Regions from separate parts of the Priestia sp. JNUCC 25 genome, predicted to be linked through region 1. Evidence: riboswitches for the same ligand, from Rfam matches in the RefSeq annotation. Region 1 holds a riboswitch; each other region holds the start of a gene.
The links. Region 1 has a riboswitch for cobalamin ahead of JNUCC25_RS14755 (cobyric acid synthase). Riboswitches for the same ligand answer to the same signal wherever they lie in the genome.

Region 1 (3,176 bases):
GTATTGTACTTTCAGCGATTATTTACACAGCACTGCAAGTATTGTTCATTGGTAACATCCCGGCTGATATGCTATCAGGAGGATGGGGAACAATTCAAGAGCAATTCTCTTTACCATTTAAAGATATTGCACTTATTTTAGGCCTTGGCTGGTTAGTAACGCTTGTTATTTTTGATGCTATTTTATCACCAGGCGGTAACGGGAACATCTTCATGAATACAACTTCTCGTTTAGTTTATGCTTGGTCTCGTAATGGAACATTATTTAAACGTTTCTCAAAAGTAGATAAGAAAACAGGAATTCCACGTGCATCACTATGGCTATCATTTGGAATGTCCGTATTCTGGACACTGCCATTTCCTTCTTGGGAAGCGCTAGTAAACGTATGTTCAGTGGCACTTATTCTGTCTTATGCGATTGCGCCAATTTCAGCTGCTGCATTCAGAGTAAATGCAAAAGACCTTAAGAAGCCTTTTAAATTAAAAGGCATGAGCGTTATTGCTCCTGTTTCATTTATTTTCTGTTCATACATCGTATATTGGTCAGGATGGACGACAATTTCTTGGCTGCTAGGATCACAGCTTCTAATGGTTGTTATCTACGTAGCGTTTAAGAAATATGTACCAACTGACGTCGTAAAATTTGCACAGCAGCTTAAATCTGCTTGGTGGCTAGTTGCTTATTATATTATTATGCTTGTTATCTCTTATCTAGGTTCATTTGGTGGAGGACAAGGTGTGCTAAGCAACCCGCTTGACTTAATTTTAATTGCTCTTGTTTCACTTGGTATTTTCTACTGGGCGAAATACACAGGTTTACCAAAAGCAGTTATCGATACAGATGATTAATAAAAAACACGGCATGAATTCATGCCGTGTTTTTCGTTTGTATAGGCGTGTACTCTATTTATTTATCAAACAGCCATGTTTTTAATATAGCAGCATACTCACGAAAGTAGGCTTGAAGTTTAATTGAATTTGGTGTCTTTGCGCCTAAAGGATAAACATCAAAACCTTGGCGCTTGGCAATAATAGAAGCGCGAAACAAATGAAAATCACTGCTAACAAGCACGACTTTTTTGTGTTGAATATCAACTTTCTGTTTAGTAAAAGTAAAATTCTCAAAAGTAGAAGTTGACTGATCTTCTTTTATAATTCGATTCTTTTTAATTCCTTCTTTCCGCAGAAAACGATAGGCTGCCTCTGCTTCAGAAATTTCTTCATCGGATCCTTTTCCGCCCGTTACGATAACTTTTGTTTGTTGATGTGCTTGTAAATAAGATAAGGCCGTCTTTACTCGTTCTTTTAAACTAGGAGACATTTGATCACCATCTACTTTAGAACCTAAAACGAGGACATAATCTGCGTTATGTGGAACAGACTTGTGAGCAGTTTGATACATACAAAAAGATATAATTACTATATAAAGAACAAGCGAACCAATAAAGGTATAAATCATTTTTTTCTTCAACTGTGAGCACCTTCCTAGCTATTTCATAAGATGTTTGGAAAATAATTGTTATTATAGCATACGAGACCCAAATAAGTATAAGCACAGTAATATATAATAATAGAAGAAAATCGTTATTGTGAATGGTTATAAAATTCGTTACAATAAAGAATAAATGATTTTAAAAGTGCCTCTAAGGAGGATAATAGGGAAATCGGTGTAAATCCGGTGCAGCCCCCGCTACTGTAAATGTGGATGAACCTGCAAAGACCCACTAGTCAAACTAGGAAGGGTGCAGAAGTAAAATGAAGCATAAGCCAGGAGACCTGCTTTTAAAAACCCCTTATTTTTCGGTGGGAGAAATAAGTCAAGACAATGTGTTAATGAGCGCATGACCAAACCTTGACTTTTACAGTTAAGGTTTTTTTATGTGGTAGGGAGTGGAAAAAGTGAAAAAAGGAAAACCGCTTATGATTCAAGGAACGCACTCAGACGCTGGAAAAAGCATGATTGCTACAGCATTTTGCCGTATTTTTAAAGAAGACGGCTATCAAACTGCACCGTTTAAATCGCAAAATATGGCGCTTAATTCATACATTACAATGGATGGAAAAGAAATTGGCAGAGCGCAAGGAATTCAAGCAGAAGCGGCTGGAGTAGAAGCAACAACCAATATGAACCCTATTTTAATTAAACCAACTCGTGATCATGAATCTCAAATTGTCGTTCACGGAAAACCGCTACGTAATATGTTTGCTTTTCAGTATCGGCAAGAATTTTTTAATGAAGGTTTAAACGTTATCACGGAAGCTTATAAAGAGCTTGCCAGTCATTATGATCGAATTGTGATTGAAGGCGCTGGAAGTCCTGCTGAAGTCAATTTGAACGATCGGGAACTCGTAAATATGCGCGTTGCAAAAATAGCCCAAGCGCCTGTTGTGTTAGTAGGAGATATTGATAAAGGAGGAGTTTTTGCGAGCCTAGTGGGTACTCTTCAATTGCTTCCAGATGAACACAAGTCTAGAGTTATCGGGGTGTTAATTAATAAATTCCGAGGAGATTTAGAACTTTTAAAACCAGGTTTGAAGTGGTTTGAAGAATACACGGGTGTTCCGGTTCTAGGAGTTATTCCTTATATGAACAACGTGGAAATTGATGCGGAAGATTCGTTATCACTTAGAAATTACTCAACGCTTGTGAATCCGTTAAAAGAAATTGATATTGCGGTTATCTCGTACCCGCGCATCTCAAATTTTACAGACATCGATCCTTTAAGCTTAGAAGAAGACTGTCACGTGAGGCTTATAACCAAGCCGTCGCAATTAGGTACGCCTGATTTAATTGTTTTACCAGGAAGCAAAAATACGATTGAAGATGCTCAGTTTTTACAAGAAAGCGGCCTGGCTCTAGCCATTAATCAAGTTTTGAACACAACGAACGTTCACGTCATTGGCATCTGCGGAGGATATCAAATGCTAGGGGAGACAATTACAGACCCTGATGCAGTAGAATCTCGGATTGAATCCATTAAAGGGCTGGGCTTGCTTCCGGTGGAAACCGTTATGACAACCAGCAAAAAAACAGAAAGAGTTTCTGGGTATGTCCAGCTAGAAAGTGAAAGAGTTTCGATTGAAGGCTACGAAATTCATATGGGAAAGACGTTTTCTAAGAGCACCACGGAAGCTTTTGCAGTGGTAGAGCATGAAAAAGAAGGAACGGTTAAAGAC
Region 2 (3,176 bases), 1.8 Mb from region 1:
AACCAAATGTGCCAAGCCCTACTGCGCGGTACTTTTGGTTTGTTAGTTTTGCTTGAAGTACCGGCAAATCATTTAACTCAATAACGTTATCAAGCATGCGTACTTGAATTGGAATTAAACGTTCAAGCACATCTTCAGTTACGGCTCTCGCTAAGTTGATAGAAGAAAGATTACATACAACAAAATCGCCCGGATTCTTTGTAATAATAATTTTTCCGTCTTCCGTAATTTCCTCTGTTACGACCGTTGTGCTTTGGTTTTGCGTAATTTCTGTACATAAGTTGCTGCAGTAGATCATGCCCTCGTGGCGGTTTTGATTAGCTCGGTTAACCGTATCACGATAGAACATATAAGGCGTTCCGGTTTCAAGCTGCGAAAGCATAATGCGCTTGAAGATTTCAATAGCAGGTACTGTTTCTCTTGAAAGCTGTTCATTATTTACACACTCAGCGTAACGAGTGCGGAACGAACCGCTGCCTTCTTCTTCATCATAAAAATCTTCTAACGAGTAGCCCATCAGCGTACGAACTTCGTGAGGATCGAATAAGTGCCAGTCTTCACGTGCCTCTACTTTTTCCATAAACAAATCTGGCAAACATACGCCAGTGAATAAATCATGCGTGCGCTGACGTTCGTCACCATTGTTCAAACGCGCGTCTAAGAATGAAAAGATGTCTTTGTGCCATACGTCTAAATATACGGCAATAGCTCCTTGTCGTTGACCTAGCTGATCGACACTTACAGCCGTATTATTTAGCTGTTTCATCCATGGAATTGTTCCTGATGATACGCCTTTAAAACCTTTTATATCACTTCCTCGGCTTCTAATATGACCGAGGTAGACACCAATTCCGCCTCCATTTTTACTAAGCGTGGCCAAATCTGTATTGCTATCATAAATACCGCGTAAGCTGTCATCAATCGTATCAATAAAGCAGCTAGATAGCTGTCCGTAGCTCTTTCCTGCGTTTGAAAGTGTTGGTGTGGCAACCGTCATATATAGACTAGAAAGCGCCCAGTACGCTTCTTTTACTAATGCTGTTCGATTTTCTTTCTTTTCTTGAGACATCAGCGTCATAGCAATGATAAGAAAACGTTCTTGCGGTAATTCGTATACGCGCTTATCATGTGATGTCGCTAAATAGCGATCTGCTAATGTCAACAATCCAATGTATGTAAATAAACGATCGCGTTCAGGAATAATGACTGAAGCAATTTCATTAATTTCTTCTTCTGTATATGTTTTTAATAGCTGCTTATTATAAATGCCAATTTTTGTTAGTTCTTGAATAAGCTGATAAAACGAACCGTACTTCTCTTTTTTATCGTAACCTCGGTTGTCCGCTGCTTTTCGATATAGTTCGTTTAAGTAGACGTCTGCCGCTACGTACGTCCAATCGGGTTCTTCCATTGAAATACGCTCTAAGGCTGCCAAAATTAGTACGTTTGCAACCTTTTCGTCCGTCATATTTTCCTTTACTGTAACAGTTTGAATAACCTTTTCCTCATACAAAGAAAAATCAAGCTGCGTAAATTCTTTTTTTAAACGTTCAATATATGCAGTTAATTCATGTAGAATTGTAGGCTTTAATGTATTCACCATAAATATGGCTCCTCTCTTCACTTCAAAATAAAAAATCGCTCACCGTACCTCGGTGAGCGAATAGAACGAAGATAGAAGAAGACACTAAGTCTTTTCTCAATCCTCGCTCTACCCTCTCACCTCCCGAAGAAGATAAAACGACATAAAAAAGGCAGGTCTCCTGACTTATGCTTCTTTTTACTTTAAGGCCTTCCCATGATGTTTACTCACAGTGGATCTCCTTATTTCATCAGCATTCACAGTTGCGGGGACAGCTTTGGATTTTCACCAAATTCCCTTTTAAGTCTTTTTATCAGACACCTTTTTCACTGGAAAACACAAAATATAGTATTTTATTATGGATTTCAAAACAACATATTGTGTTATGTTATAAACACATTATATAGGACAACTTAGAAAACTATCAACCTATTTTCAAAAATAATTTTGTTTTTTACGATAAAACTCTTCGACCTTTTTCATCAAACTATTCCATCATAACATGTTTTGACACGCTTGATGGAACAATGTGCTCTTTTTAAAAAATTTGTCCTATTTTTCTACTAAACATTGACAACCTCAATAAAAAAAACCGTTTTTCATAAAAAAACGGTTTTTAATTATTTGTATTCTTTTTCAAATGCTGTGATTGTTTTGATAAACTTTTTATCAATATCGTATCCTATCCCCGGTTTTCCCTTCACCTTTATTACTCCGGCTTCTACCTCTACTTCGGGCTTAATAATATCTTTTTCCCAATAGCGAGACGACGCAGAAATATCACCTGGTATCGTGAAAGAAGGCAGTGTGGCAAGGGCGATATTATGAGCTCGTGAAATCCCTGCTTCTAACATTCCTCCAACCCAAAGTCTTACACCATGCTGGGCGCATAAATCATGAATTTGCTTTGCTACGGACATTCCGCCAACTCGACCGATTTTCACATTGATAATCTTACAGCTTTCTTGTTCAATTGCATGACGTGCATCTTCATAGCTCACAATACTTTCATCTAAGCAAATCGGCGTCTTCATTTGCTTTTGTAACAATCGATGATCAAGGATATCATCAGAACTTAACGGCTGTTCGATCATCATTAAATTCAATTCATCTAGTTTCTTCAATGAATCACTATCGCTTAACGTATAGGCTGAATTGGCATCAGCCATAAGAGGAATGCTTGGAAATTCATCTCGAATTTGTTTCAGTAGCTCATAGTCAGCACCCGGCTTAATTTTCACTTTAAAGCGCTTATAGCCATCTTTCATGTAAGTCTTTATTTGTTCTTTCATTACGGAAATGTCATTTAAGCCAACTACCACTCCAGCTTCTACAGCAGGCCTTACTCCGCCAATTACTTCAGATAACGGCTTATTTTGCCGCTTTGCATACAAATCCCATACAGCACAGTCCAAAGCTGCTTTAGCCATGTTATTTCGCTTTAGAGGTTTGAATAGCTTTTGAACATCCTCTGGTTTTTGAAGCTGCTGATGAAGAAGCGAAGGAATTAAAAAATCGTCTAACATATGAAAACACGTCTGAATCGTTTCTTCCGTATACCAAGGAGATGAAAAAGCAACGACCTCTCCCCACC
Region 3 (3,176 bases), 520 kb from region 1:
CAGGAGGCGCCGGTGCTCCTCTTGATTTTGATCCGCCTTTAATTTTAAATAATTATAATTTTATGGAGTTTTTTGTAAGCAGGTACAACATATTAGGACCTCTTCTTTGGAAGGATTTTGGACGACCTCGAAGAAATTGTTTGTAAAAACAAGAGAATGGAAAGCTATGTTTAGCCGAAAGCCTGCCCGTAATTCACAGGCAGATTTTTGGAATATTATGCATAATGTTTACAGAAACCTTGTAGCAGAAGGCTCAGTCAAACGTTATAATAGATAATGAATGATGATATATTCTCTATATTTGTCATATATTTGTATTACATATGTAATTGAAGAAAAACATTCACTTGATATACTGTTTAATGACTTAACTTTATCTTAAAATTTACAGTGAAATGCCTGTTTATAGAGGCTTAGAACATACACAGCAAATGGAGGAGCAATCATGGCAAACGAAAAGATGCAAGAAGGACTTGATCGTTTTATCAAGGAAGATTTAAATGACCTTTTAGGTAGACTGTTCCCCTTAATGGACCGGGAGTGTGCCGAAGAAAAAAGAAAGCTTATCGAAACAGCGGTAGAGTATATTTATTCGTCAGGATATCACCAGGGAGCCAAAGATTTAATTGAAACGCACCGAAAAGACGATTACAAATTGTTAAGGCAAAAATTAGCGTCAGCGCCTCCTAAAAACTAATTTTTTTGAAATTTCTTTTGACAACATAAATCTAAGGTGTTAAGATGACTCTACATTCAAAATATTATAAACAATTAAAACTCTTATTGAGAGAGGCGGAGGGACTGGCCCTGTGAAGCCCGGCAACCATTTAACATTCTTGTTGAAAAGGTGCTACATCCTGCAAAGCGTACTGCTTTGAAAAATAAGAGAGGATTTCATAGATACTATGCCTCTCTATTCGTGATAGAGAGGCTTTTTATTTTATGTGAATATGTTTTGAATGGACAATTTTATAAAAATGCATCAGGTGCTGTGTAACGAATGTACGCAGCTTAAAAGGGAAGACCGGTGAAAAGCCGGCGCGGTCCCGCCACTGTAATGGGGAGCAACTTATTAACCACTGTTTCATGTTGAAATGGGAAGGGATAGGAAGCTATGAACCTAAGTCAGGAGACCTGCCTGTTGTATGCACTTAAGCTCTACGGGATATAGAGAGGAGTGAGGAATACGTGTTGAGAAAAACAGGCTGTCTCAACTCTAGTTAAGTATGCGTATTATCTCTCTTTTCATTTCGAAAAGAGAGATTTTTTAGTTTACCGATAAAAAAATATACAGGGAGTGGAAAAAATGAGCAGTGTAAAAAGTTCGAACTTAGGTTATCCAAGAATTGGTGAAAAACGAGAATGGAAAAAAGCGCTTGAGCAGTTTTGGGCAGGAAAGCTAGAGAAAGGTATCTTTCTTCAAGAAATTGAAGCTCTTCGTCTAGCGCATCTAAAAAAACAGCGTGACGCAGGAATTGAATTGATTCCAGTCGGCGATTTTAGCTTATACGATCACGTGTTAGATACAGCTGTTATGTTTGGTTTAGTGCCTAAACGCTTTGAGTATGACGGAGGACTAGTATCGCTTGAAACGTATTTTGATATCGCGAGAGGAACAAAAGGTGCGGTAGCTTCTACGATGACGAAATGGTTTAACACAAATTATCACTACATCGTACCCGAGCTTGAGGAATGTACGCCGTCTCTTGTAGAAAATCGCCCGCTTCAGTTTTACAAAGAAGCAAAAGAAAAGCTGAATATTGAAGGAAAGCCCGTTATTCTAGGTCCAGTAACATTTGTGAAGCTGTCAAAAGGATATAAAAAAAGTGAGTTTAAAGAAGTAGTTGAGCAGTTTGTTCCACTTTATGCAACTATCTTAGCGGAGCTGCAGGCAGAAGGAGTAGAGTGGGTGCAGATAGATGAGCCAATTTTATCTACAACGCTATCAAAAGAAGACCTGGCGCTTTACACAGAAGTCTATCAAACTTTGAAGGAAGCGGCACCGAATGTAAAAGTCATTTTGCAAACGTATTTTGACAGCGTTGATCACTACAAAGAAGTTGTGTCTCTTCCTGTTGAAGGAATCGGTTTAGACTTTGTGCATGACCGAGGCGAAAATCTCACTGCGCTTAATAAATATGGTTTTCCAACTGATAAAGTGCTTGCTGCGGGAGTGATTGACGGACGAAACATTTGGCGTGAAAATTTGGACGAACAGCTTTTAACGCTTAGTGAAATTGAAGAAGCCGTATCAAAAGACCGTTTGATTCTGCAGCCTTCATCAAGTTTATTACATGTTCCTGTCACGGTGAAAAATGAAGAAACCATTGATCCAGTATTGAAAAATGCGCTCTCTTTTGCAGATGAAAAGCTAAAGGAAATCACGCTTTTAACAAAAGCAGTGCAGCAAGGAAAAGAGTCGATAGAAGAAGAAATAAACGTAAGCAAACAGGCGATTCAAGCATTAAATGGTTCATCTTTTCGAAATCATCAAGACGTGCAAAAAGAGCTGAAGCAGCTGCACAGCTATAAAGCAGCGCGTCAAGCGCCGTTTGACGTACGTCAACGCGTTCAGCAAGAAGCGTTTCAACTGCCGCTTCTTCCAACGACAACGATTGGAAGCTTTCCGCAAACAAAAGAAGTGCGAAAAGAGCGTTTAAAATGGCGTAAAGGCGAGTTAAGCGATGAAGCATATGAAGCGTACATTAACGAGGAAATAAAAAAATGGATTGAAATTCAAGAAGACATCGGCTTAGATGTCCTTGTGCACGGAGAGTTTGAGCGTACGGACATGGTCGAATACTTCGGTGAGAAATTAGGAGGCTTTCAGTTTACGAAGTTTGGCTGGGTGCAATCTTACGGTTCTCGCTGCGTGAAGCCGCCGCTTATTTACGGAGATGTATCGTATGAGCAGGCGATGACGATCAAAGAAACGGTCTACGCACAGTCTCTAACAAATAAGCCGGTTAAAGGAATGCTGACGGGTCCGATTACGATTTTAAATTGGTCGTTTGTGCGTGATGATATCCCGCGCTACGACGTGGCAAATCAAATTGCGCTTGCTCTTAGAAAAGAAGTAGAAGCACTTGAAAGTCAGGGCATTTCAATGATTCAAGTAGATGAACCGGCACTGCGTGAAGGATTGCCGTTAAAACGAGAAAACTGGGACAGCTACT
Region 4 (3,176 bases), 2.4 Mb from region 1:
ATAAAGATGTAAAGATTTAAAGGTTAAAAGAGAAGTGTATAAAATCTGTAAAACAAAAGAACAGTTACGCGTTAAACATAGGAGTAAAAGGTTCTTCACGTGTTTTTTCGGATAATAAGAGAAAGTAATTTTGATCATTGAGGAGGAACTTAGAATGTTTGGATTTGATGCAGATGTATCGCCACTAGTGCGAATTAAAGTAATTGGGGTCGGCGGTGGAGGAAATAACACCGTTAACCGTATGATTGAACACGGTGTACAAGGAGTAGAATTTATCGCCGTTAATACGGATGCTCAGGCGCTTAACTTATCTAAAGCAGATGTGAAAATGCAGATTGGTGCGGCCTTAACGCGAGGATTAGGTGCAGGAGCTAATCCAGAAGTGGGAAGAGAAGCAGCTGAAGAAAGCAGAGAACAAATTCAAGAAGTACTGCAAGGCGCAGATATGGTATTCGTAACAGCTGGTATGGGCGGAGGAACCGGTACTGGAGCAGCTCCGGTTATTGCCCAAATTGCCCGTGAACTAAATGCTTTAACAATTGGAGTAGTCACTCGCCCGTTCAAGTTTGAAGGAAATAAACGTACGAAGCAAGCAGTAGGCGGTATTACTGCGATGAATGAATCGGTAGATACCCTTATTGTGATTCCAAACGACCGCTTGCTTGAAATTGTCGATAAAAAGACGCCTATGCTTGAAGCATTCCGTGAAGCAGATAATGTTCTTCGCCAAGGTATTCAAGGTATTTCAGATTTAATCGCTGTTCCGGGGCTGATTAACCTTGACTTTGCTGATGTAAAAACCATCATGTCTAATCAAGGATTTGCGCTTATGGGTATCGGACGAGCTTCCGGATCAGACCGGGCAATTGAAGCAGCGAAAAAAGCGATTTCTAGTCCGCTGCTAGATGCATCGATTGATGGAGCAAGAGGCGTGCTGTTGAACATTACGAGCGGCAGCAGCTTGAGTCTTTACGAAGTACAGGAAGCAGCAGATATTGTCACGTCTGCTTCTGATCAGGACTTAAATATGATTTTTGGGTCCGTGATCAATGAAGATTTAAAGGACGAAATGATGGTAACCGTTATTGCCACTGGATTTGATGATGAAGATGTTTCACCATCAGCTTCTACTTCTAGAGTTTCAAGAGCACGCTACTAAATTAAATAACCAGCTTTTATGGTGGCAATTGTTTTTCAATTGCCTTAAAAGGGAATCCGGTGCAAATCCGGAGCGGTCCCGCCACTGTAACAAGGAGCCTTATGTCAAAAAAGCCACTGTCTATTTAGAGACGGGAAGGCGGTATAAGGCAGTGACTTGAAGCCAGGAGACCTGCCATAAATCGCAGCACACAATAACCTACGAGGATAGGGAGGTGTTTTGGCAGAACCAAAAATAGGATAAACAAGGGATACGTTTATCTGAATTTGTTGTGAAGACAAGCACTTCTTTTTAGAAGTGCTTTTTTGTGTATTAAAATAGAAGGTGGAAAAATCAATGATAAATAATAAAAAACTCGTATCTATGATATTTCTTGTGTTACTTTGCCTCACTGCTTGCGCTCCTAATGAAGAGAGCATAAGTATAAAAGAAAGAAAGAAAACGGATAAAAGTGTGACGTTTTTATTTAATTTTACATCTGCAACGCTTGATCCTCATACGGATGATAATTATACAGCAGTTCGTGCGGGAGTAGGGGAGACGCTTGTTAAAATCAGCAATGATTTAAAAATAAAGCCCTGGCTTGCTGAAAAGTGGGAAACGAAAGATAACGGTCTTACGTGGACATTTACGATAAGAAAGAACATTACGTTTCAAAATGGCAAAGCGCTAGATGCAAATGCCGTTAAGTCTTCTCTTCAAAGAACGATAGATCAAAGCTATGCGATGAAAAACGCTTTAAATATTAAAGAAATGAAAGCGAACGGTCATGCGCTGACAATTACATTAAAAGAACCAATGCCTAAATTTCCTTCTGAGTTAGTGCATCCAAACACAGCTATTATAGATGTTGATGTTTCTAGTATAGCTAAGAAGCCCATTGGCACAGGGCCATTTCACGTTTTGACTTTCGATCAAGGAAATCAAGTGAAGTTAGAAAGATATGAACATTATTGGAATGGGAAAGTAAAATTGAAAAATGCGATCTTTGCATTTAACGAAGATGCTAATGCGCGAGTTGCGGCTCTTCAGTCCGGGACAGCCGATATTATTTATCGCCCGCCTTTAGAAAGCTTGAGCACTTTACAAGCGAATTCGTCTTTCAAAGTAAGTGGAGTACCTAGTGTGCGTACTCATTTATTGCTTTATAATCAAACCAATGACGCATTAAAAGACGAAACTGTAAGAAAAGCTATCGATACCTTACTGAACCGGAAAGAAATTGTCAGCAGCATAATGAACAATCAAGCGGCAGCGGCTCGAGGTCCATTTTTACCCCAATTTCCTTTTGCTGATAATACTGCTAGTGAGACAAAAGGAATAGCATATGCTAAAAAATATTTAGAGAAAGCAGGCTATCAACTCAAAAATGGCAAAGTAATCAAAAATGGAAAGCCATTATCCCTCTCTCTTGTCACATACAGCTCATTGCCAGAACTTCCTTTGATTGCTCAGCTTATACAGTCTAATGCGAAAGAGTTAGGAATTAATATTAAGATTCACCTAGTTGAAGACAGCGATGAATATGTAATGGCAAAAGATGATTGGGACTTAGCATTGTACAGCCTTATCACAGCACCTAGAGGGGATGCCAGCTATTATTTAAGCACGAACTATTTGCCGGGCGGTGGTTTAAATGCCAGCCGGATTAATGACGATACGCTAACAAAAATGATAGAACAGTTAACTTCAACAGTAGATGACGCAAAACGAGATCAGCTAGCCAAGCAAGCAACCGCTTTGATTAATGGGGAAATGCTGACGTCATCGATTGTACATCCAAACATTGTTGTTGCTTATAATCAAAAAGTGAAAAACTGGACAACAAATCCAAGCGAGTATTATATGCTGACTCAGCATTTAGACGTAACGCCATAGTCAATATTGTTGTTCCTATAGGAAAAAGAGAAAGGATACAATGATAGATAAAAGGATGTGACAGTAAACGTGCAAGAAGTACAAATGTATCAAATTAAAGAAGTAAAAGAAAAGGATGCTGAAGTGATTCAGTTTGTCA

Region 2: linked by a shared signal. The riboswitch ahead of JNUCC25_RS24520 (ribonucleoside-diphosphate reductase subunit alpha) and the one ahead of JNUCC25_RS14755 (cobyric acid synthase) in region 1 are both predicted to bind cobalamin.
Region 3: linked by a shared signal. The riboswitch ahead of metE (5-methyltetrahydropteroyltriglutamate--homocysteine S-methyltransferase) and the one ahead of JNUCC25_RS14755 (cobyric acid synthase) in region 1 are both predicted to bind cobalamin.
Region 4: linked by a shared signal. The riboswitch ahead of nikA (nickel ABC transporter substrate-binding protein) and the one ahead of JNUCC25_RS14755 (cobyric acid synthase) in region 1 are both predicted to bind cobalamin.

Annotation. Positions count from the first base shown of each region.
Region 1 is NZ_CM132211.1:2,890,014-2,893,189, reverse strand. Features, by position in the region: gene JNUCC25_RS14765 (APC family permease) at 1-848, shown strand, start outside; gene JNUCC25_RS14760 (YdcF family protein) at 907-1,470, opposite strand; cobalamin riboswitch at 1,618-1,797, shown strand; gene JNUCC25_RS14755 (cobyric acid synthase) at 1,890-3,176, shown strand, end outside.
Region 2 is NZ_CM132211.1:4,677,967-4,681,142, forward strand. Features, by position in the region: gene JNUCC25_RS24520 (ribonucleoside-diphosphate reductase subunit alpha) at 1-1,603, opposite strand, end outside; cobalamin riboswitch at 1,737-1,922, opposite strand; gene menC (o-succinylbenzoate synthase) at 2,203-3,176, opposite strand, start outside.
Region 3 is NZ_CM132211.1:3,411,282-3,414,457, reverse strand. Features, by position in the region: gene JNUCC25_RS17765 (metallophosphoesterase family protein) at 1-146, shown strand, start outside; gene JNUCC25_RS17760 (hypothetical protein) at 446-697, shown strand; SAM riboswitch class I at 778-888, shown strand; cobalamin riboswitch at 968-1,156, shown strand; gene metE (5-methyltetrahydropteroyltriglutamate--homocysteine S-methyltransferase) at 1,307-3,176, shown strand, end outside.
Region 4 is NZ_CM132211.1:483,163-486,338, forward strand. Features, by position in the region: gene ftsZ (cell division protein FtsZ) at 155-1,159, shown strand; cobalamin riboswitch at 1,162-1,353, shown strand; gene nikA (nickel ABC transporter substrate-binding protein) at 1,496-3,037, shown strand; gene JNUCC25_RS02605 (GNAT family N-acetyltransferase) at 3,107-3,176, shown strand, end outside.